4 regions of the Kitasatospora sp. NPDC094015 genome follow, and region 3 is predicted to be linked to each of the others. Evidence: riboswitches for the same ligand, from Rfam matches in the RefSeq annotation. Region 3 holds a riboswitch; each other region holds the start of a gene.
The links. A riboswitch is a leader RNA that binds a small molecule or an ion and turns the genes downstream of it on or off. The one in region 3 is predicted to bind cobalamin.
Positions count from the first base shown of each region.

Region 1 (7,365 bases), on a different contig from region 3:
AGCAGCACCCGCTGACCGGTCAGCCAGCGGTGCGGGGTGGTCCCGGTCTCCTGCTGGAAGCGGCGGGCGAAGGTGCGCGGCGACATGTGGGCCCGGGCGGCCAGCTGGTCCACCGTGAGGTCCAGGTCGAGGTGGTGGCGCAGCCACTCCAGCAGGCCGCCCAGCGACTCGCCGTCCTCGGCCGGCAGCGGCCGGGCGACGAACTGGGCCTGGCCGCCGTCCCGGTGCGGGGCGACCACCATCCGGCGGGCGATCCCGCGGGCCACCTCGGGCCCCTGGACCTTGCGGACCAGGTGCAGGCAGGCGTCGATGCCGGACGCGGTGCCGGCGGCGGTGATCACCGGGTCCTCGTCCACGTAGAGCACGTCCGGCTCGACCGTGGTGAGCGGGAAGCGCGCGGCGAGCCGCTCGGAGTGCCGCCAGTGGGTGGTGCAGCGCCGCCCGTCCAGCAGCCCGGCGGCGCCCAGCAGGAAGGTTCCGTTGCAGATCGACAGCACCCGGGCGCCCCGCTCCACGGCCGCCCGCAGCGCCTCGATCAGCGGGGCGGGGAACTCGTCCCGGATGCCGGTCGCGGCGGCGATCACCAGGTCGGCCTCCGCGATCCGCTCCACGCCGTGCGGCACGTCGACGCTGAAGCCGGCGTGCGTGCGCAGCGGGCCGGGGCGGGCCGAGGCGAGCGCGAAGTCGTAGACCGGCAGGCCGTCGTCACTGCGGTCCAGGCCGAAGATCTCGCAGGCGACCCCCAGTTCGAACGGGTGGATCTCCTCCAGCACCACGGTGACCACGTTCTTCAGCATGGCTCCAGGATGACGGTGGCAGGTTTTCGAGGCAAGTGGGCATTTCTGCCACTCGTGGCCCGGCCGGGGCCCGGCGAAGGTGGAGACATGACCTCCTCATCCCTGCTCGGCGTGCTCGCACTGGCCGGTGCGGTCGGCGGCTTCGGCCTGCTCGGCCTGCTGGTCGGGCGCGACCTGGACCGCACCGGCCGGCACGGCCGGGACAACTGGCACCGCCCCGGCGGCCGTCCGGCCGACCCCGACCTCCCGGACCGGCTGCACGGCACCTCGCCCCGCGCCCTGGCCGGGCCCCTGACCGGCTCCGGGCGCCCCGCCCGGCCCGGCACCCTGCCCGCTGCCCCCGGGCCGGCCACCGGCAGACTGGGGGCATGGACGCCGCCACCGATCTCGTCATCCGTCCCGCCCGCGAGGAGGACCTCGCCCCCGCCGGAGCGCTCTGCGTCGAGGTCTACGTCGGCGAGGGCCACAGCAAGCCCGACGGCCCGTACGCCGAGCTCCTCGGGGACGCCCGGCGGCGGTCCGAGGAGGCCGAACTGCTCGTCGCCCTCGACCCGGCCGGCGGACCGGGAGCCGTGCTCGGCTGCGTGACCTTCGCCGCGGGCGGCAACCCGTGGGCGGACATCGCCGAGCCGCACGAGGGCGAGATCCGGATGCTGGCGGTCGCGCGGGCGGCCCGCGGCCGCGGCGCCGGCAGCGCGCTGGTGCGCGCCGCGATGGCCCGCAGCCGCGAGCTCGGGCTGACCGGGATGGCGTTCTCCACCCGCCCGCAGATGACCGCGGCGCACCGCGTCTACGAACGACTGGGCTTCCGGCGGACCCCGGAGCGGGACTGGGAGCCGGCGCCCGGGATCGACGTGATCGTCTACTCCATCACATTCTGAGGCCCGTCCGGCGGCCGACCCCGTGGCGCAACGCGATCGAGCGACCACGACACGCGGCACTACATCTGGTGGCGCATCCTGAGCCCGCCCACAACATGTATGCTCGCTCTCGCTGTCGACGCAGGGGAACCCGGTGGGAGTCCGGGACTGCCCCGCAACGGTGAGCGGGCTTCGCAACACCTTGACCCGCGAGTCCGAGACCTGCCGACGGTGTGCCACACGGCTTCCCCGCAGATGCCTTGCAGCACCGCAGTACTTGTCCGGGCCTCGCGGGTGGGCCGGGGTGGGACCACGCGCGCCTGGTGATTTCGGCGTGCCGCTCCGCCCTGTCCGAGACGGTCCGGCTGATCTCGTCCGCCGCCGCCACAGGAGAGAGTGCGCCTTGACCGTCGCTGCCTCAGTCGCCCTGCCGTCCCAGGGTTCAGCCTCCGTCGCCCAGACCGATCCCGGTGCCGCGCTGCTCCGGCTGCTCACCGACCGGAGCACCGACCTCCCCCAGGTGGACCCCGGCCACGTCGCCGCCGCCGCGCTGCGCGGCCGCCACGCCGGCTCCGACTTCGCGGAGCTGCGCGGGCTGGCCGTGGAGGCCGCCGCGTCGATGATCGCCGAGGACCCCCAGTACTCGAAGCTGGCCGCCCGCCTGCTCGCGCTGGAGATCTCGGACGAGGCGATCGGCCAGGGCGCCCTCTCGTTCTCCGCCTCGATCGCCGTCGGCCACGCCGAGGGCCTGATCGGCGACACCACCGCCGCGTTCGTGGCCAAGCACGCGGACGCCTTCGACGCGCTGATCGACCAGCGCGGCGACGACCGCTTCGAGTACTTCGGCCTGCGCACCGTGCAGTCCCGGTACCTGCTGCGCCACCCGATCACCCGCAAGGTGATCGAGACCCCGCAGCACTTCCTGCTCCGCGTGGCGGCCGGTCTGGCGGTCGGCGACAGCGAGCAGTCGGTGCGCGAGGTGGCCGAGCTGTACGCACTGATGAGCGCGCTCTCCTACCTGCCGTCCTCGCCGACCCTGTTCAACTCCGGCACCAAGCACCCGCAGATGTCCAGCTGCTACCTGCTGGACTCGCCGCTGGACAACCTGGACTCGATCTACTCGCGCTACGCGCAGATCGCCCGGCTGTCCAAGCACGCCGGCGGCATCGGCCTGTCCTACAGCCGGATCCGCTCGCGCGGCAGCCTGATCCGCGGCACCAACGGCCAGTCCAACGGCATCGTGCCGTTCCTGCGCACGCTGGACTCCTCGGTCGCCGCCGTCAACCAGGGCGGCCGGCGCAAGGGCGCGGCCTGCGTCTACCTGGAGACCTGGCACGCCGACATCGAGGAGTTCCTGGAGCTCCGCGACAACACCGGCGAAGAGGCCCGCCGCACCCACAACCTCAACCTGGCGCACTGGATCCCGGACGAGTTCATGCGCCGGGTCAACGCCGACGCCGACTGGTCGCTGTTCTCGCCGGCCGACGTGCCCGAGCTGGTCGACCTCTGGGGCGCCGAGTTCGACGAGGCGTACCTGAAGGCCGAGCAGGCCGGCAAGGCCGTCCGCACCATCCCCGCGCAGACCCTGTACGCCCGGATGATGCGCACCCTGGCGCAGACCGGCAACGGCTGGATGACCTTCAAGGACGCCTCCAACCGCGCCGCCAACCAGACCGCGCTGCCCGGCCGCACGGTGCACTCCTCGAACCTGTGCACCGAGATCCTGGAGGTCACCGACGACTCCGAGACCGCGGTCTGCAACCTGGGCTCGGTCAACCTGGGCTCGCACGTGGCGGACGGCGCCTCGGTCGAGGACCTGCTCGGCGCGATGGACTGGGACCGGCTGGACGCCACCGTGCGCACCGCCGTGACCTTCCTGGACCGGGTCATCGACATCAACTTCTACCCGACCCCCGAGGCCGGGAACTCCAACTCCCGCTGGCGGCCCGTGGGCCTGGGCGTGATGGGCCTGCAGGACGTCTTCTTCAAGCTCCGGATCGACTTCGACTCGGCCGAGGCCAAGCGGCTGTCCACGCTGATCTCCGAGCGCATCATGCTCACCGCCTACGAGCGCTCCAGCGAGCTGGCCGAGCAGTTCGGTCAGCACACCGCGTACGCGGAGACCCGCGCGGCGCGCGGCCAGCTGCACATCGACCACTTCGACGCCGCCCCGCAGTGGACCGAGCGCTGGGACGCGCTGCGCGCCCGGATCGCCACCACCGGCCTGCGCAACTCGCTGCTGCTGGCGATCGCGCCGACCGCGACCATCGCCTCGATCGCCGGCGTGTACGAGTGCATCGAGCCGCAGGTCTCCAACCTGTTCAAGCGCGAGACGCTGTCCGGCGAGTTCCTCCAGGTCAACCCGTACCTGGTGCGCGAGCTCAAGGAGCTCGGCGTCTGGGACCAGCAGACCCGGGACGCGCTGCGCGAGGCCAACGGCTCGGTGCAGGAGCTCAACTGGCTGCCGGCCGGCGTGCGTTCGCTCTACCGCACCGCGTGGGAGCTGCCGCAGCGCGCGCTGATCGACCTGGCCGCCGCACGGCAGCCGTACATCGACCAGAGCCAGTCGCTGAACCTGTTCATGGCCGCGCCGACCATCGGCAAGCTCAGCTCGATGTACGCCTACGCCTGGAAGGTCGGTCTGAAGACCACCTACTACCTGCGTTCGCGTCCGGCCACCCGGATCGCCCAGGCCGCGTCCGGCGCCGCCCGCACCGCCGCCCCCGTGCCGGTGCCCACCCCGACCCTGTCCCCGGAGGAGGAGGCGGCGCTCGCCTGCTCCCTGGAGAACCCCGAGTCCTGCGAGGCCTGCCAGTGAGCACCGCCCCCGTCGACCCGACCGCGAGCCGCGAGAAGATGCTGCTCGACCCGGGCTTCGAGCTGACCCTGCGTCCGATGCGCTACCCGTCGTTCTACGACCGGTACCGGGACGCGATCAAGAACACCTGGACCGTGGAGGAGGTGGACCTGCACTCCGACGTCGCCGACCTCGCCAAGCTGAGCGAGGGCGAGCGGCACATGATCGGCCGGCTGGTCGCCTTCTTCGCCACCGGTGACTCGATCGTCGCCAACAACGTGGTGCTGAGCCTCTACAAGCACATCAACTCGCCCGAGGCCCGGCTCTACCTGTCCCGGCAGCTGTTCGAGGAGGCCGTGCACGTCCAGTTCTACCTGACGCTGCTCGACACCTACCTGCCCGATCCCGAGGACCGGGCGGCGGCCTTCGCCGCGGTGGAGAACATCCCCTCCATCCACCAGAAGGCGCAGTTCTGCTTCACATACATGAACGCCGTCGACCACCTGGACTCGCTGCAGTCCAAGGACGACCGCCGTGCGTTCCTGCTCAACCTGATCTGCTTCGCCGCCTGCGTCGAGGGCCTGTTCTTCTACGGCGCCTTCGCGTACGTGTACTGGTTCCGCAGCCGCGGCCTGCTGCACGGCCTGGCCACCGGCACCAACTGGGTGTTCCGGGACGAGTCCATGCACATGGACTTCGCCTTCTCGGTGGTGGACACCGTGCGCGCGGAGGAGCCCGACCTCTTCGACGACCAGATGGCCAAGCAGGTCACCGAGATGCTGGAGGAGGCCGTCGAGGCCGAGCTCCAGTTCGCCCGCGACCTGTGCGGCGAGGGTCTGCCGGGCATGAACACCGAGTCGATGCGGGAGTACCTGCAGGCCGTCGCCGACCAGCGGCTGGCCCGGCTGGGGCTGCCGATCCGCTACGGGTCCAGCAACCCGTTCGGGTTCATGGAGCTGCAGAACGTGCAGGAGCTGACCAACTTCTTCGAGCGCCGGGTGTCGGCGTACCAGGTCGCGGTCGAGGGCTCGGTCGCCTTCGACGACGACTTCTAGGCCGCGCGCGCCGCGCACGGCCGACACGCCGAAGGGCCGGTACCGGGGTGACCCGGTACCGGCCCTTCGGGCTGCGGCGGCTCAGTCGTTGGGCACGGTGGCGTAGCGGGCGGTGCCCTCGGCCATCTGCTTCAGGGCGTCCTTGCGGTCGCGCTTGGAGAGCCGGTCGATGTACAGGTAGCCGTACAGGTGGTCGGTCTCGTGCTGGAGGCAGCGGGCGAAGAAGCCGGTGCCCTCGACCCGGATCGGGTTGCCGTCCTTGTCCTGGCCGGTGACCGCGGCGAAGTCCGGGCGGGCCAGGTCCATGTAGGCGGTCGGCACGGAGAGGCAGCCCTCCGGCGAGTCGTCCAGCGCCCGGCGGCCGGCCGGCAGCTCCTCGAGCACGGGGTTGATCACGTGGCCGATGTGGCGCACGCCCTCGTCGTCCGGGCAGTCGTAGACGAAGACCTTGAGGTCCACGCCGATCTGGTTGGCCGCCAGGCCGACGCCCTGGGCCGCCTCCATCGAGACGAACATGTCGTCGATCAGCGCGGCGAGTTCGGCGTCGAAGGAGGTGACGTCCTTGCACTCGCGGTGCAGGACGGGGTTGCCGACCACGGTGATCGGGCGGGCGGTGCCCTTGGAGAGGTCGGGCACCTCACCGATCACCTGCTGGGCCTCGGGCTCGGCGTGGTCGTGCTCGTGGTCGTGCTCGTGGTCGTGCTGGTCCGCCATGGTCGCTTCCGCTTTCGTGGATCTGCCGGATGTACCGCTCAAGGGTACGGCCCCACGGCGACCGCCGGTCCTTACTCCCCGCAGCCCGCGGCACTGCGCGGGGCACGGCGCCCGGCGACCGGGCGACCGGCGTTCAGCAGACCTCTTCCAGGTCCCGGTAGGCCCGGGTGGCGGGTGAGCCGGCCACCCAGCGCTCCAGCAGGATCCGCACCAGCGCCGAGGGGGCGGCGATCCCGCACTCCCGCTCCACCAGCCAGGCCAGCCCGGCGCTGCCCTGGCTGAGGTGGCTGAGGTGGCCGGGGTGGAACGCGTCGCCGTCGTCGTGCGGGTCGTGGTGCACGGTGCGGCCGTCGTCGATCGCCATCCGGCTCTCCGAGCAGGCCCGGCACAGCAGCCGCACCGAGGAGGTCCAGTCCTCGGCCGCGTAGCCGGCGTCGGACACCAGGCGCTCCAGCGCGTCCCGGTCGCCGGCGGTGGCGGCCTGGAGCAGCACCACGTGGGTGGGCACCGGGGAGGGCGCCCAGAGCTCGATCTCGTCGAAGACCGGGTACGCCACCGAGTCGGCGACCCGCTCGCCGTGCGGGGCGCCGTCGTGCAGCACCACCTCGCCCCAGCGGCGGCCGGAGGACGGCAGCGGGATGGAGAGCACCTCGATCCGGGCCGGGTCGAGCCGGCGCCCCCAGACCACCTCGGACTCGCCCTCCGGGGAGAGCCGTACCGGGGTGGTGCCCAGGTCCAGCTCGATGGTGCCGGCGGCGGCCGCCGGGCCGCCGGGCAGCTTCAGCCCGTACGCCTGCCAGGCCCGGCGGGCCAGCGGCCAGTCCTGCAGCGCGGTGGCGGTGATGCCGAGGTTCCACCAGTCCGGGGCGCCCTGGGCGCGGTCGAGCAGCGCGACGGCGCGCAGGCCGGCGGTGCGGGACTGCTCCCAGTCCCGGCGGAACTTGTGCAGCAGGGCCAGGTTGAACCAGGAGTCGGACAGCCACGGCTCCAGGTCCGCGGCCATCACCAGCAGGGCCCCGGCGTCCTCGTACCGGCCGTCGCCGATCAGCGTGAAGGCCCGGTCGGTCGTCTGCCGCCAGGTGGCAGACGGCCGGTGCCGTGCGCGGTGGAAGATCCTCACGTTCCGTCCCTGCCGTTTGTCG
Region 1 covers NZ_JBEOUL010000005.1:112,976-120,340, reverse strand. The annotation lists gene ABT014_RS08530 (helix-turn-helix domain-containing protein) at 1-797, opposite strand, end outside; gene ABT014_RS08525 (hypothetical protein) at 894-1,058, opposite strand; gene ABT014_RS08520 (GNAT family N-acetyltransferase) at 1,166-1,678, shown strand; cobalamin riboswitch at 1,772-1,901, shown strand; gene ABT014_RS08515 (ribonucleoside-diphosphate reductase subunit alpha) at 2,061-4,475, shown strand; gene ABT014_RS08510 (ribonucleotide-diphosphate reductase subunit beta) at 4,514-5,509, shown strand; gene def (peptide deformylase) at 5,591-6,223, opposite strand; gene ABT014_RS08500 (tetratricopeptide repeat protein) at 6,357-7,343, opposite strand.
Region 1: another riboswitch for cobalamin. It lies ahead of ABT014_RS08515 (ribonucleoside-diphosphate reductase subunit alpha); the one in region 3 lies ahead of ABT014_RS27205 (peptidase).

Region 2 (7,365 bases), on a different contig from region 3:
CCGACCTCGCGCGGGTAGCCGGCCTCGGCGAGCTCGCCGGCGACCTGCATGTGCGAGCGGGTGGCCTCCAGCGAGATCACGTCCGCGTCCAGCTCGTCGATCGCGGTCATGATCGCGCCGAACTCGGCGTAGCACATGTGGGTGTGGATCTGAGTGTCCGCCCGGACCGCCGACGTGGCCAGGCGGAAGGACTCGGTGGCCCAGTCCAGGTAGACCGGGCGGTCGGCGGCGCGCAGCGGCAGGGTCTCGCGCAGCGCCGGTTCGTCGACCTGGACGACGGCGGCGCCGGCCGCCTCCAGGTCGGTGACCTCGTCGCGCAGGGCGAGGGCGACCTGCCGGGCGGTCTCGGCGAGCGGCTGGTCGTCGCGGACGAAGGACCAGGCGAGCATGGTGACCGGGCCGGTGAGCATGCCCTTGACCGGACGGTCGGTCAGGTCCTGGGCGTAGCGGTACCAGTCGACCGTCATCGGGTGCGGGCGGGAGATGTCGCCGGCCAGCACCGGCGGGCGGACGTACCGGGTGCCGTAGGACTGCACCCAGCCGTGCCGGGTGGCGAGGTAGCCGGTGAGCTGCTCGGCGAAGTACTGGACCATGTCGTTCCGTTCGGGCTCGCCGTGAACCAGGACGTCCAGGCCGGCCTTCTCCTGGAACGCGACGACCTCGCGCACCTCGGCCTCGATGCGTTCGCGGTAGGCGGCGGCGTCGATCCGGCCGGCGGTGAGGTCGGCGCGGGCGGTGCGCAGTTCGGTGGTCTGCGGGAAGGAGCCGATGGTGGTGGTCGGCAGCAGCGGCAGGCCGAGCCGGGCGCGCTGGGCCTCGGACCGTTCGGGGTAGGCCTGGGCGCGGCGGGCGTCGGCCTCGGTGACGGCGGCGGTCCGGGCACGGACGGCCGGGTCGCGGGTGATCGGCGAGGTGGCGCGGGAGGCCAGGTCGGCCCGGTTGGCGGCGAGTTCGGCGGTGATCGCGCCGGTGCCCTCGCGCAGCCCGCGGGCCAGCAGGGCGACCTCCTGCGCCTTCTGCTTGGCGAAGGCCAGCCAGCGGGCGATCTGCGGGTCGAGGTCGCGTTCGGCGTCGGCGTCGAGCGGGACGTGCAGCAGGGAGCAGGACGGTGCGACGTCGACCCGGTCGGCCAGGCCCAGCAGGGTCGCCAGGGTGGCCAGCGACTTCTCCAGGTCGTTGATCCAGATGTTGCGGCCGTCGACCACGCCGGCGATCAGGCGCTTGCCGGGCAGCCCGCCGACGGCGGCGAGCGCGTCCAGGTTGGCGGCGGCCGGCCCGGTGAAGTCGAGGGCCAGGCCGTCGATCGGGGCCTTGGCGAGGACCGGGAGCGCCTCGCCGAGCCGGTCGAAGTAGCTCGCGACCAGCAGCTTGGGGCGGTCGGTGCGGGCGCCGAGCTCGCGGTAGGCGCGGGCGGCGGCGTTCAGCTCGGCGGGCGTGCGGTCCTGCACCAGCGCGGGCTCGTCCAGCTGCACCCACTCGGCGCCGGCGGCGCGCAGGTCGGCCAGCAGCTCGGCGTAGACCGGCAGCAGCCGGTCCAGCAGGGTGATCGGCTGGAAGTCCTCGGCGACGCCGGGCGCGGGCTTGGCGAGCAGCAGGTAGGTGACCGGTCCGACCAGCACCGGGCGGGCGTCGTGGCCCGCCGCGAGGGCCTCGCGGAGCTCGCCGACCGCCTTGGCGGGGTCGGCGGTGAACGCGGTGTCGGGGCCGAGTTCGGGGACCAGGTAGTGGTAGTTGGTGTCGAACCACTTGGTCATCTCCAGCGGCGCGACGTCCTGGGTGCCGCGTGCCATGGCGAAGTAGCCGTCCAGCGGATCGGCGTCGACGGCGGCGCGGTGCCGCGCCGGGATCGCGCCGACGGCGACGGTGGTGTCCAGCACGTGGTCGTAGAGCGAGAAGTCGCCGGTGGGCACTTCGGTGACGCCGGCTTCGGCGAGCTGCCGCCAGTTGTCCCGGCGCAGGTCGGCGGCGGTGGCCAGGAGCGCGTCGGCGGTGACGGCGCCCTTCCAGTACCCCTCGACGGCCTTCTTGAGTTCACGGCCCTGCCCCTGGCGGGGGTGGCCGTAGGTGGTGGACCGGGTCGCCGCGGCTGCGGACTTCGCTGTCAAGGGACTCTCCTTCGCGAGTCTTGCTCCTCGAGTACCCGGTGACGGGACGAGAGCGCGAAGGTGCGACCAACCGGACGGACGCCCGCAGGGTGCGGCTCCGCCAGGTGTGCACGCCGACCCGCCCACGAGGTCACCGGAGGTCCGCGCACGATGGTCGCGCACGGGCAGTGGCAGGTCTTCGGACTCGCGGGCACGTCCACCCGTCCAGGGCGGACACCTACTGGCCGTCGCTTCCCGGACCCACGGGCCCAGTGCGTTTGACGGCGGTCGTTCCCACTCACCGCTGCGGGGCAGTCCCGGATTCCCACCGGGTTCCCTCTTACGACACCCCGCCTGGCGGACGGGGCGAACCAGCTGCGGTGCCAGCCTAGGGCCAAACCCCCGGCCCGGGCAGCATCGCCCGCCGGTGCGTCCACGGAGTGAGACCGGGCGGCGCGTTCCGGCCCGGCCCGCGCGGCGAATCCGTAGGCTCGGACCATGCGGATCGTCTCGCTCCTGCCCGCCGCGACCGACCTGGTCACCGTGCTCGGTCCGGGCCCGGCCCTGATCGGCCGCCGCGGCCCGCGGGTGGTCCGCGGGGCCGAGGTGCTGGCGCACGTCCTGCACGGTGTGCGGGCCGGTGCACCGGTGACGGCGGACGAGGCGCAGCGGGTGCGCCCCGGGCGGTAGGGCCCGGGGCGCACGGGCCCTACCGAGGAGCGGCCGATCAGCGGTGGGTGAACTCCGGCGGCCGCTTCTCGGCGAAGGCGGCCATGCCCTCCTTCTGGTCGGCGGTGGCGAACGTGGCGTGGAAGAGCCGGCGTTCGAACCGGACACCCTCGGCGAGGGTGGTCTCGAAGGCGCGGTCGACGCTCTCCTTCATCATCACGGCGGCCGGTGCGGACATCGCGGCGACCGTCTCCGCCACCGCCATCGCCTCCGCCAGCAGCCGGTCGGCCGGGACGATCCGGGAGACCAGGCCGGCCCGCTCGGCCTCCTCGGCGCCCATCATCCGGCCGGTCAGGCACAGCTCCATGGCCTTGGCCTTGCCGACCGCCCTGGTCAGCCGCTGCGAGCCGCCGATCCCGGGGATCACCCCGAGCTTGATCTCCGGCTGCCCGAACCTCGCGGTGTCGGCGGCCAGCAGGATGTCGCACAGCATCGCCAACTCGCAGCCCCCGCCCAGCGCGTAGCCCGCGACCGCGGCGATCACCGGCTTGCGCAGCGCGCCGAAGCGGTCCCAGGCGGCGAACCAGTCACCGAGGTAGGCGTCGACGAAGTCGAGCGACTGCATCTCCTTGATGTCGGCGCCGGCCGCGAAGGCCTTCTCCGAGCCGGTGACGACGAGGCAGCCGATCACCGGGTCGCGGTCGAACTCCGTTGCCGCCACGACCACTTCGTTCATCAGCTGGGTGTTCAGCGCGTTGAGCGCCTTCGGCCGGTCGAGCGTGATCAGCCCGACCCGGCCCTTGCGGTCGACCAGGATGGTCTCGTAGCCGGTCACTCGGCGTCCTCCTTCTCGGCCTTCAGCGTGGTGATGATCGCCGAGAAGTCCAGGCCTGCGCCCTCGCCCGCCGCGAAGGAGGCGTACAACTGCGCGGCCCTGCGCCCGAGTTCGGTCGGCAGTCCGGCGGCCTCGGCGGCCCCGGCGGCGAGGCCGAGGTCCTTGGCCATCAGGGCCGCGGCGAACCCGGCGGCGTACCCGCGGTTGGCGGGGCTGGCCGGAACGGGCCCGGGGACGGGGCAGTTGCTGGTGAGCGCCCAGCACTGGCCGGAGGCGGTCGAGGCCACGTCGAACAGCGCCTGGTGGCTGAGGCCGAGGCTCTCGCCGAGCACGAAGGCCTCGCCGACGGCGATCATCGAGATCCCGAGGATCATGTTGTTGCAGATCTTCGCGGCCTGGCCGGCGCCGGACGGGCCGCAGTGCACGACCTTGCGGCCCATCGCCTCCAGCACCGGCCGGACGGCGTCGAAGTCGGGCTGCGCGGCGCCCGTCATGAAGGTGAGGCTCGCGGCGCTCGCCCCGGCGACCCCGCCGGAGACCGGCGCGTCCACCGCCCGGTGGCCGGCGGCCGTGGCCAGGTCGTGGGCCGCGCGGGCGTCCGCGACGTCGATGGTGGAGCAGTCGACGAAGTACGTGCCGGACCGGGCGGCGGGCAGCAGCTCCGCGTAGGCGGCCAGCACGTGCCGGCCGGCGGGCAGCATGGTGATGACCAGGTCGGCCTCGCGGGCCGCTTCGGCGCCCGAGCCGGCCGCCTGCACCCCGGCGGCCTCGGCCTGCCGGAGCGCCTGCGGGGCCAGGTCGAAGCCGCTGACCCGGTACCCGGCCTTGACGAGGTTGGCGGCCATCGGACCGCCCATGTTGCCGAGTCCGACGAATCCGATGTGACGGGTCACCAGCGCTCCAGGGGTGTGGTGGTGGCGAGGCCGAGTTCCCGCTCGCCGAGCGGGGTGAAGTAGCGGTCCACGGCGGCGGGCGCGACGGCGTCCAGGGTGGCCGGGTGCCAGTGCGGTGTGCGGTCCTTGTCGATCACCTGGGCCCGGATCCCCTCGGCCAGGTCCGCGGTGGCGAGCGCCGCGCAGGAGGTGCGGTACTCCTGGTCCAGCACCGCTTCCAGCGGGCCGAGTTCGCGGGCCCGGCGCAGCGCGGCGAGCGTCGCCTTCACGGCGCTCGGCGAGTTGGCGGTGATCCGGTCGGCGGCCTGCTTCGCCTCGGGTTCGCCGCTGCCCAGCAGGCGGTCGAGGATCTCCTCGACGGTGTCGGCGGCGTAGCAGACGTCGATCCAGCCGCGCTGCGCCGCCAGCCGGCCGGGCGGGGCGGGTGCGACGTACCGTTCGAGGACGTCGTGGACGGGCCGGGCGGTGAGCTCGTCGAGCAGCGCGGGCAGCTGCTCGGCGGGGACGAAGTGGTCGGCGAGCCCGCAGGTCATCGCGTCGGCGGCGCCGGCGGAGCCCGCGGTCAGGGCGAGGTGGGTGCCCAGCTCGCCGGGGGCGAGGGCGAGCAGGTAGGTGCCGCCGACGTCGGGGACGAAGCCGATGCCGGCCTCCGGCATGGCGACCCGGGTGGTCCCGGTGACGATCCGGACGCTGCCGTGTGCCGAGACGCCGACCCCGCCGCCCATCACGATGCCGCTCATCACCGCGACGTAGGGCTTGGGGTAGCGGGCGATCCTGGCGTTGAGCCGGTACTCCGCGCGCCAGAACTCCTCGACGGCGCCCGGGTCGCCGCCGGTGGCGGCGCGGTGGATGGCCACGATGTCACCGCCGGCGCAGAAGGCCCGCTCCCCCGCTCCGGTGACGACGACGGTCTCGACCCGCTCGTCCTGCTCCCACCCGTCGAGGGCCTGGTGGATCCGCGCCACCATGCCGTGGGTGAGGGCGTTCAGGGCGGCGGGGCGGTTGAGGACGATCAGGCCGGCGCGGCCGGCCGTGCGGACGAGGACCTCGTCGGGTTCGGTCCCGGTCATCAGGCGGCTCCGGTCAGGCCGCGGGCGACGATGACGCGCATGATCTCGTTGGTCCCTTCCAGGATCTGGTGCACCCGCAGGTCGCGGACGATCTTCTCGATGCCGTACTCGGCCAGGTAGCCGTAGCCGCCGTGCAGTTGGAGCGCCTGGTTGGCGACGTCGAAGCCGACGTCGGTGGCGTAGCGCTTGGCCATCGCGCACAGCTCGGGGGCCCTGGGGTCGCCGCGATCCATGGCGGCGGCGGCCCGCCGGACCAGGGAACGGGCGGCCTCCAGCTCGGTGGCCATGTCGGCGAGCCGGAACTGCAGGGCCTGGGCGTGCAGCAGTCTGGTCCCGAACGCCTCGCGGTCGGCGAGGTAGGCCGTCGCGCGCTCCAGGGCGACCCGGGCGCCGCCGAGGGAGCAGGCGGCGATCCCGATCCGGCCGCCGTTGAGGCCGGCCATCGCGATCCGGAAGCCCTCGCCCTCCGCGCCGAGCAGGCGGTCGGCGGGCAGCCGGACGCCGTCCAGCAGCACCTGGCGGGTCGGCTGGGCGTTCCAGCCCATCTTGTGCTCGTTCGGGCCGAAGGACAGTCCCGGGTCGTCGCGGTCCACCAGGAACGCGGAGACGCCGCCGGGCCCGGGTCCGCCGGTGCGGGCCATCACCAGGTAGACCTGCGAGGTGCCGGCGCCGGAGATGAACTGCTTGACCCCGTGCAGGGTCCAGTGGCCGCCGTCGCGCACGGCGCGGGTGACGAGCGCGGCGGCGTCGGAGCCCGCGCCGGGCTCGGTCAGGCAGTAGCTGCCGAGGTGCTCGGCCGCACAGAGTCCGGGCAGCCAGCGGGAGCGCTGGGCCTCGGTGCCGTAGCGGTCGATCATCCAGGCGACCATGTTGTGGATGGACAGGTAGGCGGCGATGGACGGGCAGCCGGCGGCCAGCGCCTCGAAGGCCACCACCCCGTCCAGCCGGGTGAGTTCGGAGCCGCCGGCGTCCTCGCGGACGTAGATCCCGGCCAGGCCGAGGCCGGCGGCCTTGCGCAGCACGTCCACCGGGAAGTGCTTGGCCCGGTCCCACGCCACGGCGTGCGGCGCCAGGTGTTCGGCGGCGAAGGCGCCGACCGCCTCGGCGATGGCATCCTGTTCCTGCGTCAGTTCGCCGGTGCTCATGGTGCTCACGGTGCTCATCCCATCGTCGGGATGGTGAAGCTCGCGCCCTCCTTGACCCCGGAGGGCCAGCGCGAGGTGACCGTGCGGGTGCGGGTGTAGAAGCGGATCGAGTCCGGGCCGTGCTGGCCCAGGTCACCGAAGCCGGAGCGCTTCCAGCCGCCGAAGGTGTGGTAGGCGATCGGCACCGGGATCGGCACGTTGACGCCGACCATGCCGGTGTTCACCCGGCGGGTGAAGTCCCGGGCGGTGTCGCCGTCCCGGGTGAAGATGGCCACGCCGTTGCCGAACTCGTGCTCGCTGGGCAGGCGCAGCGCCTCCTCGTAGTCGGCGGCGCGCACGACGCAGAGCACCGGGCCGAAGATCTCCTCGCGGTGGATGCGCATCTGCGGGGTGACCCGGTCGAACAGCGAGGCGCCGAGGAAGAACCCGTCCTCGTGGCCTTCGAGTCGGAAGTCCCGTCCGTCGACGACGAGTTCGGCGCCCTCCTGGACGCCGAGGTCCAGATAGCCGCGGACCCGGTCCACGGCGTCGCGGCCGACCAGCGGGCCGAAGTCGGCGTCCGGGTCGTCGGAACGGCCGACCTTGAGTGCCGCGATCCGCTCGACCAGCTTGGCGACCAGGGCGTCCGCGGTCCGCTCGCCGACCGGGACGGCCACCGAGATCGCCATG
Region 2 covers NZ_JBEOUL010000068.1:1,421-8,785, reverse strand. The annotation lists gene metE (5-methyltetrahydropteroyltriglutamate--homocysteine S-methyltransferase) at 1-2,105, opposite strand, end outside; cobalamin riboswitch at 2,258-2,475, opposite strand; gene ABT014_RS34205 (hypothetical protein) at 2,583-2,774, shown strand; gene ABT014_RS34200 (enoyl-CoA hydratase) at 2,812-3,588, opposite strand; gene mmsB (3-hydroxyisobutyrate dehydrogenase) at 3,585-4,481, opposite strand; gene ABT014_RS34190 (enoyl-CoA hydratase/isomerase family protein) at 4,478-5,551, opposite strand; gene ABT014_RS34185 (acyl-CoA dehydrogenase family protein) at 5,551-6,714, opposite strand; gene ABT014_RS34180 (CoA-acylating methylmalonate-semialdehyde dehydrogenase) at 6,711-7,365, opposite strand, start outside.
Region 2: another riboswitch for cobalamin. It lies ahead of metE (5-methyltetrahydropteroyltriglutamate--homocysteine S-methyltransferase); the one in region 3 lies ahead of ABT014_RS27205 (peptidase).

Region 3 (7,365 bases):
GGCTGGGCGGTCTCCGGGCTGAACGCCTGCGGGATCAACCCGCAGGGCGCCGACTTCACCAGCGGCAGCGGCAGGACGCCGATCGACTTCCTGATCGCCCAGCAGTTCAAGCCCGCCGGTGGCTTCAAGTACCTGCCCACCGACACCTCCCCCTCCCCCTACGCCTCGGTCGACGGGCTGCGCGCCGTCACGGGCGCCGGCTTCACCGCCGCCCCGCCCGCCCCCACCACCGCCGGTGCGCCCACCTGGGTCGCCACCACCGCCTTCACGGCGGGCACCGCGACCCGGGTCGCCCTGGTCGTCGACAACGGCACCGGCACCGCCGGGCTGAAGGTCTGCGCCGTCACCCTCACCCCGACCGGTGGCACCACCACGCTGGGCGCCGTCCTCGACGCCGCCGCCACCGCGACCCCGAGCGGCTGCGTCACCTCGGTCACCCCGTCCACCGGCGGCGGCACCGTCACGGCGCTCAACGGCACCGCCAACAGCGGCGGTTCCACCTGGAAGGCGAGCCTGGACAACGCCGCCGCCACCGCCGCGACCCGGGCCACCGTGGTCAACGTCGGCGACACCGTCTCGCTGCGCTACGGCAGCTGACCGAGCGGCAGCAGGTCGGTGCGGCAGCACTCCGGCCGGGACCGCGCATGGTCGGGCACCGGACCCCGGGCCCGGCGCGCGCGGTCCGCCTCCGCTCCGGCGCGCACCGCGGCGTGCACGGCGCGGGCGACCCGCGCACCCCAGGGCGAGCGCGGACCGCCGAACGGTTCCGCGTCCTCGCCCGGGCGGGCCTGCCGGACGGCGACGCAGACCGCGTCCGACGGCGTCCCCGAGCAGTCGTAGCCGGCGTCCAGCAGCGCCTGCACCTTCGCCTCGGTGGCGGTGGCCAGCAGGTTCACCAGGCCGGCGTCGGACAACGCGGCGGGTACGGCGACCAGGATGTTCACGGTGCCCGGGACGAAGGCGGGCCGCTGCGGGGGCGCCTTCGTCGGCTCGCTCCCGGGTTCCGGCGCGGCGGCCCAGGCGGGCACCCCGACGCCGGCGGTCACCACGGCGGCGGCGCCGCCGTCGCACGCCCAGGTCATCCGGTCCACCTCGGCGGCGGTCATCAGGCCCGCCCCCGGCCCGGCCAGCCCCTGCGCGGCGGCCAGCTCGGCCAGGTGGCGATCCGGATCCATCCGGCCGTACCCGGCCCTGACCTGCGCGTTGACCACCCACTCCCGGTCGCCCAGCCCACCGCCGAGCACCGCACTGCTGACCATCCGCCAGCCCGGACCGGCCCGCCACACCAGCAGGTGCCGGCAGGCCCCGTCCTCGGGGCGGCACGCCCGCTCGATCAGCACGCGGCCCGCCGCATCAGTTCCACGAAACGCTCCACCTTCGACTCGGACCGCCCAGGGATCGGGCCCACCCGACCCTACCGAGCGCCGGGCCGACGGCGGATCATGCCCACAAGGGGCGGCGCTGTTCCGCCCCTGCATCGCACCGAGGGGGACAATATTCCGATGAACAGGTTCCGATGGATCGCAGGCTGCTACGTGACAACCTGACGCCCCCTTCCACAGGCGGCACACCCCCAGGGGCGCGAGGAACTGCACGAACCGGAAGCCCACCCCGCCGCACCCGAACCCCGACGACCACCCCCACCCCACCCCCAGGGGCGCGGGGAACTGCGCGAACCGGGAGACACCGGCCCGCAGCCGAACGCTGACGGTCAACTCCACCCCACCAGGGGCGCGGGGAACTGCGCGAACCGGGAAACACCCCGCCGTACCTCCCGGACCGCGCAGTTCCCCGCGCCCCTGAAGTGCCGCTCGTCGGGGCACCCCCGGAGGACCGCTCATCGGGGCACGCAACCGCGCCCCCGGCGGACCACTCGTCGGGGCCACACGCGACAGCGACGCCGCACGGCCGGAGGCCCGTTCACCCCCGGCCGTCCGCCCGGTGTCAGGGGGCCGTGATGCCCGGCTGGGTGCCGGCGCCGAAGGCCCAGCCCTCGACGTCGCCGGGGGCCGGGTTGTAGCTGCCGGCGCCGAGGCTGCTGTAGGACCAGGCGCCGCCGTGCTGGGCGTGCCAGTACGACCAGTAGGCGCTGCCGGTCGGGTTGGTGCAGGTGGTCGGCAGCGAGTTGATCTTGCAGACGAAACCGGGGAAGCGCGGGTGGAAGGCCCAGGAGAAGCCGGCGCCGGTGAGCGCGGCCAGGCCGGTGGCCGGGTCGCCCGGGGCGCAGCCGGTCTGGATGCCGCCGCCGACGGCGGTGAAGTCGACCACCACGGTGACGCCGGTGGTGCCGGTGCAGGCGGCGGCGTGCGCCTGCGGGGCCTGGGCGGCGGAGAAGCCGAGCAGGCCGGCGGTGAGCGCGGCCGCGGCGGCGATCGAGCCGAAGGTCCGGCGGGCCGGGCGGGCGGGGGCGAGGGTGTCGGTCATCGGGGAGCTCCTTGCGGGTTCAGGATGTTCAGCGGGTGGTCGCTGCGCAGGCGAGCACGGGCGCGGCGGGCCGGGCGCCGTGCGCGGAGAGAGCGGCCAGCGGGGTGCCGGCCAGGCCCAGGACGGCCTGGGCGGTGGCGCGGGCGCCGTTGCCGGTGTTGAAGCCGGTGGCGTCGTAGGCGATCGCGCCGCGGACGGCCGGGTCGGTGGCGCAGCCCTGCTGGAACTTGACCAGCCGGCTCCAGCCCTTGAGGCCCGCGCCGAGCCGCCCGGAGGAGAGCAGCGCCTCGGTGGCCAGGCCGGTGCTGTTGGCGTTGGAGCCGGTGGCGCGGGCGGCCGCGAAGCCGCCGTCGGCGTTCTGGTGGGCGGTCAGCCAGCCGAGGCCGGCGGCGGCCTTGGCCGGGCGTCCGGTGGCGGTGAGCGCCTGGACGGCGAGTGCGGTGGCGTCCGGGTCGCCGGTGCAGGTGGGCTGGCCGAAGGAGATCGGGAAGCCGCCGTCGGCGCACTGGGCGGAGACCAGGAAGTCGACCGCGGCGGCCGGGGCGCCGGCGTGGGTGCGCTGGAGCGCGATGAGGGCGAGCGACTGGCCGAAGGCGTTGCTGTAGTCGCCCCACTGCGAGCGGTCGGAGAACCGGCCGTTCGGTGCCTGGAGCGAGCGGAGCCGGGCGGGGAGGTCGACGCCGCCGAAGGTGGCCGGGTTCTCGCCGCGGACCTCGGCGGCGAGCAGCAGCTTGGCGGTGGCGCCGGCGTAGGCCTCGGTGGTGCCGTCGCCGAGGTAGCCGCTGATGATCTCGGGCTTCGCCAGCCAGGTGGTGGCGCGGGCGGCGGCCTGGTCGGAGCTGTGCGAGGCGGCGAAGGCCAGCACGGCGTCGACGGTGAGACCCTGGTCGGGGTAGGCGGTGCCGTCGAAGACGCTCTCGAAGTGGTCGCCGTCCACCAGTTGGCGCGCCAGCCAGCCGGCCGCGGCGGCGTCGGGGCGGACGGTGGTGGAGGCTGCAGGGGCGGCCTGGGCGGCGGTGGCCGCGGGGAGCACGGTCGCGAGGGCGACGGCGGGTATCGCGAGCAGGCCGAGGGAGCGGCGGAGCGCTGGCATGGGAGGCCTTTCCGGGCCTGGACGCGCGGGCGCCGCGGGGTGCCGGCGCGCGGCCGGGCAGCCCTCGGAGCTCCGGCCCGCAGACCACGACGGGAGGAGGGGACACACCTCCGCCGCCGGGTGTTCGGGCTCGCCGCCGACTGCCGTCGGCAGGCCTACCGTTGCGGGTCAGCGCCGGATTCGGACCGGACTTCCCCCAGCTGCGGAGTCACTGCATGACGGCTCATCATGGCGACGGGCGAAAGGCCGGGTCAATGGCGCGTACGTCACATCCCGCGGGCCGCGGGTCGGTCGTCGACGACCGACCCTCGGGCCCCTGTGGGGCGCTCAGCGCGGCTGCCGCAGCACGGGGTAGGGCACGGTGGTGCGCCGGTTCTCGTCGATCAGCAGCGGGCCGCCGGCGGGTGGGCGGGCGCGCTGGACGCAGTCCTGGCGTTCGCAGATCCGGCAGCCGAGGCCGATCGGGGTGGCGGCGTGCGGGTCGTCGAGGGCGATCCCCTCGGAGTAGACCAGCCGGTGGGCGTGGCGCAGTTCGCAGCCGAGCGCGACGGCGAAGGTGGTGCGCGGGGCTCGGTGCCCGCGCCCGCCCCGGGTGACCGTGGTGGCGGCCCAGAAGTACCTTTTGCCGTCCGGCATTTCGGCGACCTGGGTGAGGATCCGGCCGGGTGCGGCGAAGGCCTCGTAGACCGTCCAGAGCGGGCAGGTGCCGCCGAGGCGGGAGAAGTGAAAGTCGGTGGCGGACTGGCGTTTGGAGATGTTGCCGGCCCGGTCCACCCGGAGGAAGGAGAACGGGACCCCGCGCAGTCCGGGCCGCTGGAGGGTGCTCAGCCGGTGGCAGACCGTCTCGAAGCCGACGCCGAACCGGGCCTGGAGCAGCTCGACGTCGTAGCGCAGCTCCTCGGCGGCGGCGTGGAAGGCGGCGTACGGCATCAGCAGCGCGCCGGCGTAGTAGTGGGCGAGCCCGATCCTGGCCAGCGCGGCGGCGGCCGGGGAGCCGAGCGAGGGGGCGGCGGCGAGCCGGTCCAGCAGCGGGCCGTGGGCGAGGACGGCCAGCTGGGTGGCGAGTTGGAAGGCGCGGCGGCCGTCGGTCAGCCAGGGCGACAGGTGCAGCAGCCGGGCCGCCGGGTCGTAGCGGCGGACGTCCCCGGTGCTGTGGCCGGGCGGCTCGGCGGTGAGCACCCGGACGCCGTACCGGTCGGCGAGCAGCCGCTCCAGGGCGTCGGCCGATCTGCCCGGCGGGTGACCGAGTTCGGCGGCGTCGCGTTCGGCGGCGGCGTCGAGTTCGGCGATGTGGTTGTGGTGCTCGTAGAAGAAGTCCCGGACCTCGTCGTGGGGTTCGGCGGGCAGGCCGGCGGACTCCCCCGGCCCGGCGAGGGTGACGGCGCGCTCGACCGCGTCGCGGTAGCGGCGGTGCACGGCGACCAGCGCGCGGGCCACCGCCGGGTGGTCGCGGACCACGTCGGCGAGTTCCTCGGCGGGCAGGTGCTCGCCGCCGGCCTCGTCCGCGAGGGCGGCCCGCAGGTCGGCGGTGAGCCGGCCCTCGCCGGTGCCGGAGAAGAACTCCGGTTCGGCGCCGAGCACTTCGGAGATGCGCAGCAGCACGGGGGCGGTCAGCGGGCGCTGGCTGTGCTCCAGCTGGTTGAGGTAGCTGGTGGAGATGCCGAGCCGGCGGGCCAGCTCCACCTGGCTGAGGCCGTGCTCGCGCCGCAGCCGGCGCAGTCGGGCGTGGGCGTAGAGCTTCTGCCCGGGGGTGGTGGGCACGGTCCTCCTCGTCGTCGGCGGTGCGCGGCGCTGCAAAGTTAGCATCCGCAGATTTCGCAGAATCCGCAGTTCCACAGCTCTGACCTGGACGGATTTCGCAGCTTGGCGTGCTCGACGCGGGCCCCGGGCGGGGGAATGCTGAGCTGCGAACCCCCGTCCGGGGCCCGGGTCGAGCCCGGTGGCCCGGTGGGGCCGAGCCGTCGAGGAGTCCGGTGATCGAGCATCAGGTACGGGTCAGTCCGAGCGCGCAGGCACTGCCCCGCGAGGAGCAGCTGGCGTGGAAGCTGGCCACCGTGGCATCCGGCACCGGACGGCCCGAGCCGGAGGTCGCCGTGATGGCGGCCAACCGGGTGATCGACAACGCCGCCGTCGCGGTCGCCTCGCTGCGGCGGCGCCCGGTGGCGGTGGCCCGCGCGCAGGCGCTGGCGCACGCCGGTTCCCCCGGCGCCTCGGTGTTCGGCGCCGCGCCGCAGCTGCGGGTCTCCCCCGAGTGGGCGGCCTGGGCGAACGGTACGGCGGTGCGCGAACTCGACTTCCACGACGCCTTCCTGGCCGCCGACTACTCCCACCCCGGGGACAACGTCCCGCCGCTGCTGGCCGTCGCCCAGCACACCGGGCGCACCGGCGCCGACCTGCTGCGCGGCATCGTCGCCGCGTACGAGGTGCACGTCGCCCTGGTGAAGGGCATCTGCCTGCACGCCCACCGGATCGACCACGTCGCGCACCTGAGCGCGGCCACCGCGTGCGGGCTCGGCGCGCTGCTGCGGCTGCCGACGGAGACGATCTACCAGGCCGTCCAGCAGGCCGTGCACACCACCACCGCGACCCGGCAGTCCCGCAAGGGGGAGATCTCCAGCTGGAAGGCGTACGCGCCCGCGTTCGCCGGGAAGGTCGCGATCGAGGCGGTGGACCGGGCGATGCGCGGCGAGACGTCCCCGTCGCCGATCTACGAGGGCGAGGACGGCTTCCTCGCGTGGATGCTCGACGGCCCGCGGTCCGACTACACCGTGCTGCTGCCGGAGGCCGGCGAGCCGCGTCGGGCGATCCTGGACACCTACACCAAGGAGCACTCCGCCGAGTACCAGGCCCAGGCGATCATCGACCTGGCCCGGCGCCTGCGCGAGAAGGCCGGCCCGCTCGACCGGGTGCGCTCGGTGGTGCTGCACACCAGCCACCACACCCACCACGTCATCGGTTCCGGCGCGGGCGACCCGCAGAAGTACGACCCCGCCGCCAGCCGGGAGACCCTCGACCACTCGATCCCCTACATCCTCGCCGTCGCCCTGGAGGACGGCGGCTGGCACCACGAACGCTCCTACGCCCCCGAGCGGGCCCGGCGCCCGGAGACCGTCGCGCTCTGGCGGAAGATCACCACGGTCGAGGACCCGGAGTGGACCCGCCGGTACCACGACCCCGACCCGGAGCACCGCGCCTTCGGCGGCCGCGTGGTCATCACCCTGGACGACGGCTCGGTGGTCGAGGACGAACTCGGCGTCGCCGACGCGCATCCGGCGGGCGCCCGTCCCTTCGACCGGGCCGCCTACGAGGGCAAGTTCCGCACCCTCGCCGAGGGCATCGTCACCGCTACCGCGCAGGACCGCTTCCTTGTGGCTGCCGCCGGCCTCGCCGAGCTGCGGACCACCGACCTGGACGGGCTCTTCCCCGCGGTCGACACCGAGGCCGTCCGGGCGTACGACGAGACGCTGCCGAAGGGACTGTTCTGATGCTGCACACCCGCACCACCCCCGCACAGCGCCGCCGCGCCCTGCGCGAACGGCTGGCCACCGGACGGCTGTTGACGATGCCGGGAGCCCTCAATCCGCTCACCGCCCGGCTCATCCAGGACACCGGCTTCGAGGCCGCGTACCTGTCCGGCGCCGTGCTCGCCGCCGACCTCGGCCTGCCCGACATCGGCCTCACCACCGCGACCGAGGTCGCCGCCCGCGCCCAGCAGACCACCCGCGCCACCGACCTGCCGGTCCTGATCGACGCGGACACCGGCTTCGGCGAGCCGATGAACGCCGCCCGCACCGTCCAGCTGATGGAGGACGCGGGCCTGGCCGGCCTGCACCTGGAGGACCAGGTCA
Region 3 covers NZ_JBEOUL010000028.1:75,705-83,069, reverse strand. The annotation lists gene ABT014_RS27220 (prenyltransferase/squalene oxidase repeat-containing protein) at 1-597, shown strand, start outside; gene ABT014_RS27215 (adenosylcobinamide amidohydrolase) at 585-1,340, opposite strand; gene ABT014_RS27210 (SCO2322-related protein) at 1,945-2,424, opposite strand; gene ABT014_RS27205 (peptidase) at 2,453-3,517, opposite strand; cobalamin riboswitch at 3,616-3,736, opposite strand; gene ABT014_RS27200 (short-chain fatty acyl-CoA regulator family protein) at 3,845-5,278, opposite strand; gene ABT014_RS27195 (MmgE/PrpD family protein) at 5,491-7,002, shown strand; gene prpB (methylisocitrate lyase) at 7,002-7,365, shown strand, end outside.

Region 4 (7,365 bases), on a different contig from region 3:
TGAGCCCGCTCAACGTCCACGTCAACCGCGCGCCGCTGCCCGGCACCGTGACGTCCGTGGAGCACGTCGCCGGCGGCTTCGTCCCGGCGTTCAACAAGGACAGCGACACCAACGAGCGTGTCGTGTGGCACTTCGACACCGAGCTCGGCGACATCGAGATGGTGCAGATCGCGGGGGCCGTGGCCCGTCGCATCGTGCCGTACGTGGACGCCGGCACCAAGGTCGAGCAGGGCGACCGGATCGGCCTGATCCGCTTCGGCTCCCGCGTCGACACCTACCTGCCGGCCGGCATCGAGGTCGGTGTCGAGGTCGGCCAGAAGACCACCGCCGGGGTGACACGCCTTGACCGTGACTGATCCTGAGACTCTCGTCGGCCTGGACGACGAGGAGACCGACCTGCGTCGCCGCCGCTGGGCGCGCGACCGCGAGCTCCGGGCTCCCCGTTCGCCGCAGCACCTGTCCACCGCCGACTTCCTGACCCTGGGGAACGCCGTCTGCGGCTTCCTGGCGATCTACTCGATCACCACCGGGGTCCTGATGCCGCACCTCACCGGCGAGTCCAACACGCCGGACAAGCACAGCGCGGCCACCGCCGTGACGCTGCTGCTGATCGGCGCCATGTGCGACCTGTTCGACGGCCTGGTGGCCCGCAAGCTGCGCTCCTCGGCGCTGGGAGCGGAGCTGGACAACCTGGCCGACCTGATCAGCTTCGGCATCGCGCCGGCGTACTTCGTCGCGGTCTGGGGCATCGTCTCGCCCGACAGCAACCAGCAGCTCTCCGCCTTCATCGCACTCACCGTGCTGCTGTCGGTGGTGCTGCGGCTGGCGAGGTTCTCGACCGTGAAGATGCGGCCGGGGATCTTCCAGGGCATGCCCTGCCCGATGGGCGCCATGACGGTGATCGCGATCGTCCTGCTGGACCCGCCGTTCGTGCCGGGCCTGCTGATGATCTTCGGTGTGGCGTACCTGATGGTGAGCCGGATCGAGTACCCGAAGCCGCAGGGCCTGCTGGCGACCGCCACGCTGGCCTGGATCGTGGTCAGCATCGGCTGCCTCGCCTCCTGGGCGGCCGGGCTGCCGGGCGGCGACACCCTGATGCACATCGGTGCGGTCGCCCAGATCGCGCTGGCCGCGATGGCGCCGCTGCTGGTCATCCGCCGCAAGGTGGGCCAGAAGGTCGGCGACGTGCGCGCCCGCCGCGCCGAGTCGCGGGGCTGCTGACCCGCACCGCGTACCACGAAGGGGCCCGGATCCTGATGGATCCGGGCCCCTTCGCCGTGTTCTCGTCGTCGCCGTGCTCGCTGCGCCACGGCGCGGCGGCCGCTACGCGCCGCCGTGGTGGACGCTGAAGGCCGAGCGGCGGGCCGCCCGGGCCACCGCCGGGTCCGGGTGCACCCCGGCGACCGCCGTGAGCACCGAGGCCGCCCTCGGGTGGCCGGACTGCCGGGCCCGGTTGAACAGCCGGACCGGCTCCCCCGCCGAGGCGCCCTCCACGTGGCCGACCAGCAGGCCGGTCTCGCCGTGGTCGAGCACCGCGGCCGCGGTGTCCACCCAGAGCCAGGCGGCGTCCTCCGCACCGAGCACGTCGGCCGGGGAGACCCCGCCCTCGTCCAGCTGCTCGGCCAGCCAGAGCAGCGCGTACGGGCGCAGCACCGCCTCCTCGACCGCGCCGCGCACCGCCGCCTCGGCGGTGCGACCGGCCACCCGGAGCGCCTCGAAGGCGAGGCCGCGCACCAGCGCGTCCTCGCCGCGGGCGGCGTCCAGCAGCTCGGCGACGGCCCGGTCGGCGGGGCGGGCGGCGACCCAGGCCCGGTACTCGGCGCGGGCCGGGCCGGGCGAGTAGTCGGCGCAGGCGCTGAGCAGCTCGGGCGCGCTCTGCTCGATGTGCCCGGCGGCGGTCTGGGCCACCGTGCAGATCTCCTCCAGCTTGGCCCGCACCGCCCAGTGCCCGAGCGGCGACAGCTCGGCCGCCTCGTCGCTCCTGGTCAGCGCGCCGACGGCGGCCAGGCCGTCGAGCATCCAGTCCAGGACGGCGGCGACGTCGCCGGAGGCGGGCAGGGTGTCGATCTGCGGCTCGCGGCAGGTGCCGCGGACCGCGGAGACGGCGGAGGCCGCGTGCGGGACCGGCGAGAGCGGGCCGGCGCCGACGGCGACGCCGACCCGGCGCTCGTCCAGGCCGCGCCGCAGCAGCTCCAGCAGTTCGCTGTCGGGGACCGGGCCGTCCACCAGGTGCAGGAAGGAGAGCAGCTGGGGCGCCTGGTCGACGGCCTGACCGGCGAGCACCGCGAAGACGCCGCGCATCGCGGCGGGCGGCACCGGTGCCAGCAGGGTCCAGGCGTCGAACAGCGCCGACCAGCCGCGGACCACGGCCTCGTCGTCGTGCTCCCAGGCGTGCAGGCGCCAGCCGGGGCCGGCGCCGCTGTCGCGGAGCTCGACCAGGCCGATCTGCAGGGCCTGGCCCCAGGCCTTGGCGGCGGCGCCGACGGTCATGGCGAGGGCCAGCCCGGCCGCCCGGGCGTCCTCGGGCAGCAGCTCCCCGCGCTTGTCGACCTCGCCGAGTTCGCCCGCCCAGCGGGCGATCCGGACCGCGTCGGCGAGCATCCGCCGGGCGAGCGGGGCCAGCTCCGCGGGGGCGGGGAAGCCGTCGGGTACGGGTACCCTGCCACGCCCGGGCTTGGGCTGGGGGGTACGGCGGCGGGCTGCGGCGGGGCTGCCCTGGATTGCGCTGTCGGCACGGCTGCCCGTGCCTGGCAGACGGGTGACCGTCGCACCGGTACGGATCGTCGGCTGGAGCGGGGCATCACGGTCGCGCGGGTTCCGAGACGTCACGCCGTGCAGTCTTCCCCTTGTACGGGCGTTCTGTCACATCGGGTGCGGCGCGTCTTTGGCGCCGGGGGCCCGGAACCCGTCCCGGATTCGGGCAAGGGCCCGCAAACCGGGCCCGGAACCCTTGACATCCGCCCCGTACACGACAAACAATTCCGGCCCACCGGCGCCGCCGTGGCTCGGAGCGGTGGGCCCAGCGCGATGGGCGCAGTGCGGCGGGCCCAGGAGCGGTGACTCTCAGAGCAGTGGGGTGAGAAAGCGTCGCAGGTGCTCCAGGTAACGGTCCGGGTCGGCGTTCCACAGGGCGGCGTGCCCAGCATCAGGGACGCTGCACAGGCTCACCAGGTTCTCCCGCCGCCGGGCCAGTTTCTCGGCGGCCGCGTACGGGGCGACGGCGTCGTCCGGGCTGTGCAGCAGCAGCACCGGCACGTGCAGGTCGCTGCCGTCGGCAAGCCGGGCGAAGTCCGCCAGGTCCACCCCCGAACGGCCCTGCGCGGCCAGCGCGCCCAGCTCGGCCACCGGGGCCGGGGCCCCCGTCCGGGCGGCCACCCGGCGCACGGTGGCCGGCCAGTCCAGCACCGGGGAGTCCAGCACCAGCCCGCTCACCGACTCCCGCCAGTCCGAGCGGGCGGCCGCCTGGAGCGCGATGGTGGCGCCCAGCGACCAGCCGTACAGCACCACCCGGCCCGCGCCGGAGGCCAGCGCGGTGCGGATCGCCGCCTCCACGTCCCGCCACTCGGTCTCCCCGAAGTGCCCGAGGCCGTCCGGGGAGCCCGGTGCGCCGCGGTCGCCGCGGTAGGTGACGGTGAGGGTGGGCAGCTGGAGCGAGTGCAGCAGCGGCATGACCGGGAGCGCCTGGGTGCGGTCGGCCGCGGGGCCGTGCACCAGGATCATCCAGGTCCCGCGGACGGCGGGGACGAACCAGGCCGGGAGCGGACCGAGCTCACCGGTCACCGCGTCGTCGGTGAACGCCATCCCGAACGCGCGGAACGGGTCCCCGACGTACACCCGGGGGGTCAGCCGGACCTCCGTGCCGGTGACCAGGGTGCCCAGCTCGGCCCGCTCCAGCCGGCGGGTCACGGTCTGCACGCCGGTGGCGACCACCTCGCCGACCACCGCGTGGCCGCCCTCGCCCCACTCCAGGCCGTAGCGGCCGGGGCGGACCGAGTCCGGGGTCCGGCTGAGCGTCACCAGGCCGGGGGCGAGGGCGTGCACCCGCAGCGCGGGGCGGGCGCCGCCGGGCTCGACGCCGGGGCGCAGGACCCGCTCGGAGACCTTGCGGCCGAGCAGCAGACCGGCCGCCGCCCCGGCCCCGACGGCGGCTGCTGCCACGATGGCGGCGGTACCCCAACGCATACTGCTCCCCGGATGCTGGTCGCGGATCGGACGCGGTACGGTCCCAGTCCACCGCCCGCGCCCCGGCGCAGCCACCGGAAGCGGCCGTTCGAGGGGCCGGACGCCCCGCGCGGCCTCAGACCGGGATCTCGGTGGAACGTCCGGCGAGCAGCTCCCAGAACCGCGCGGCGGGCGGGCGGCGCGACGGCTCCGCGGCGGCCGGGGTGGCGGCGCCCCAGTGCATCGGCACCTGGTACTCCCCCTGCAGTTCGGCCAGGACCTCGGCGAGCACCTCCCGGTCGACCGGCACCAGCCGGGCCACCGGCTTCAGCTGGGCCTGCCAGCGGCCCTGCACCACCTGGCGCAGCCGCTGCTCCAGGTCGTCCTGGTGATGGGTGATCCGGACCAGCGTGCGCAGGCCCAGGCCGAGCACGTGGGCCAGCGCGCGGGTCTGCTCCGCGTCCCCGGTCCACCGGCCGGTGTCCTCCGCCTTCCGGTACGCCTGCTCGGTGACGCCGATCCGGCGGGCCGCCTGTTCCTGGCTCAGCTCCCGGGCGACCCGGAAGTCACGCAGTCCGTCGGGCGGGGCGCCCATCAGCTGGGCCGGCGGGCACCACAGGGCGCGCGCCAGCGCGATGAACTCCTCCTCGGACGGCCGGATCCCGCCGGTCTCCCACCCGATCACATGGGCGGGCAGCAGCCGCACCCCGTGCGCGGCCATCCCCTCGACCACCTGGTCCGGGGTCAGGCCGAGCCCGGCGCGGTGGGCACGGGCGGCCGCCGGGGAGAACGGCACCGGCGTCGGTTCGGGCTGTCTTCGTCGCATGCCACGAAGCTAGGGGCGGCGCGGCCCGCGCTGTACCCGCCGAACACACGAAGCCCGGTTGGACGGTCGGACAGTGGACTGGCCGATCACACAGCCCCGGCCCTCCGAACGGCCGCACTACTCGGAGGTAGTGACGGCGGCCGCCGCCGGGCGCAAGCTACGCGGGTAGCGCGCCGGAGCGTCCCCGGGCCTCCGCAGCACCCTTCGGCGACCCCGGTGAGCTGGGGTGATGACGTGTGATCAAGGCCTCCGGCGGACCGGTTGACTCCCGGTCCGGGCCCGTGGTCAGATCCTTGGGCCATACGGAGGCAAGGAGAGGAAGCCGGTGCGAATCCGGCGCGGTCCCGCCACTGTCACCGGGGAGCACGCTCGGCCCGGCCGCCCTCGGCCGGGACGCGGGGGTGCGTCCGACCCGGAAGCCAGGAGACTCTCGCCGCCGTTCGTCGATCCAGGGCGCGGACCCTGAGTGAGGACACGCGAGCCATGCAGGCTGCCCCGAACCGAGCTCCGCTCGCTGCGCCGTGCGCCGGCTGAGCGCGGCCGCCCCCCACCTGCTCGGCGCCGCCCTCGGCCACCTCGCGGACGCCCGCTACGGCGACCCGCGGCGCGGCCACCCGGTCGCCCTGTTCGGCACGGCCGCCGGCCGCCTGGAGCGGGCCCTGTGGCGCGACCACCGGGGCGCCGGCGCGCTGTACACCGCCGTCTGCGTGGGCGCCGTCGCGGCCGGCACCGCGCTGGCCGACCGGGCCCTGCGGCGCTCCCCGCTGGGCCGCACCGCGCTCACCGCCGCCGCCACCTTCACCGTGCTCGGCGGCACCTCGCTCACCCGGGAGGCGGAGACCGTCGCCGGGGCGCTGCGGGCCGGCGACCTGACCGCCGCGCGGGAACGGCTGCCGCACCTGTGCGGGCGCGATCCGAGCGGCCTGGACGAACAGCAACTGGCCCGGGCCGTGGTCGAGTCGGTCGCCGAGAACACCGCGGACGCGGTGGTCAACGCGCTGGTCTGGGGCGCGGTGGCCGGGGCGCCCGGGCTGCTCGCCTTCCGGGCCGTCAACACGCTGGACGCGATGGTCGGTCACCGCTCGGCCCGGTACGCGCGGTTCGGCTGGGCCTCCGCCCGGCTCGACGACGTGGCCGGCTGGCCCGGGGCCCGGCTCACCGCCCTGCTCACCGTCGCCGCCTCACCGGAACCCGGCCGCACCTGGCGGATCTGGCGCCGGGACGGCTCCTCCCACCCCAGCCCCAACGCGGGCCAGGCCGAATCGGCGTTCGCCGGGGCGCTCGGGGTACGGCTCGGGGGCACCCTCCAGTACGGGACGCGGACCGAGCACCGGCCGGTCCTGGGGGCCGAACTCCGGCCGGTCACCGTGGACGACATCGACCGCGCCTGCACCCTCTCCCGCCGCGTCGGCCTCCTCGCCTTGGCGACGACCTCGGCGGCGGCCCTCCTGAAGCGACACCGCTCATGAGGACGACCCCGACCCGCAGGGGCGCGGGGAACTGCGCGACGTCGCAAGTGACGGTATCGCGCCTTCCGCAGCGCGCAGTTCCTCGCGCCCCTGAAGGCACCCACGTGCGGGCAACCACCCCTAGGGGCGCGGGGAACTGCGCGGCATCGGGAGTGACGGCGCCGCGCCTACCGCAGCGCGCAGTTCCTCGCGCCCCCGGAGGTATCCCGGTGCGCAGGGTGGGTTTCGCTGGATGTGTCGGGGGTCGGTGGATCGGAGGCGGGTGTGGGTAGGGCGTTGTTGGTGGCCGGGACGACCTCGGATGCGGGGAAGTCGGTGGTGACGGCGGGGATCTGCCGGTGGCTGGTGCGGCAGGGGGTGCGGGTGGCGCCGTTCAAGGCGCAGAACATGTCGCTCAACTCCTTCGTCACCGCGGACGGCGCCGAGATCGGCCGGGCGCAGGCGATGCAGGCCGCGGCCGCCCGGGTCGAGCCGGAGGCGGCGATGAATCCGGTGCTGCTGAAGCCGGGTGCCAACGGCCGCAGTCAGGTGGTGCTGCTCGGCCGGCCGGTGGCCGAGGTCGGGGCGCTGGACTACCGGGAGCGCAAGCCCGTCCTGCTGGAGCGGGCGCTGGAGTGCCTGGCGGATCTGCGCGGCCGGTACGACGTGGTGGTCTGCGAGGGAGCCGGTTCGCCCGCCGAGATCAACCTGCGGGACCGGGACATCGCCAACATGGGCCTGGCCACGGCCGCCGGGCTGCCGACCGTGGTGGTCGGCGACATCGACCGCGGCGGCGTGTTCGCCGCGATGTACGGCACGCTCGCGCTGCTCTCGGCCGAGGACCAGCGGCACGTGGCCGGCTGGTTCGTGAACAAGTTCCGCGGCGACGCCCGGCTGCTCGCGCCCGGTCTGGACATGCTGCACCGGCTG
Region 4 covers NZ_JBEOUL010000026.1:73,772-81,136, forward strand. The annotation lists gene ABT014_RS26235 (phosphatidylserine decarboxylase) at 1-356, shown strand, start outside; gene ABT014_RS26240 (CDP-alcohol phosphatidyltransferase family protein) at 343-1,221, shown strand; gene ABT014_RS26245 (hypothetical protein) at 1,324-2,829, opposite strand; gene ABT014_RS26250 (alpha/beta hydrolase) at 3,064-4,182, opposite strand; gene ABT014_RS26255 (helix-turn-helix domain-containing protein) at 4,298-4,987, opposite strand; cobalamin riboswitch at 5,277-5,439, shown strand; gene ABT014_RS26260 (cobalamin biosynthesis protein) at 5,518-6,456, shown strand; gene ABT014_RS26265 (cobyric acid synthase) at 6,721-7,365, shown strand, end outside.
Region 4: another riboswitch for cobalamin. It lies ahead of ABT014_RS26260 (cobalamin biosynthesis protein); the one in region 3 lies ahead of ABT014_RS27205 (peptidase).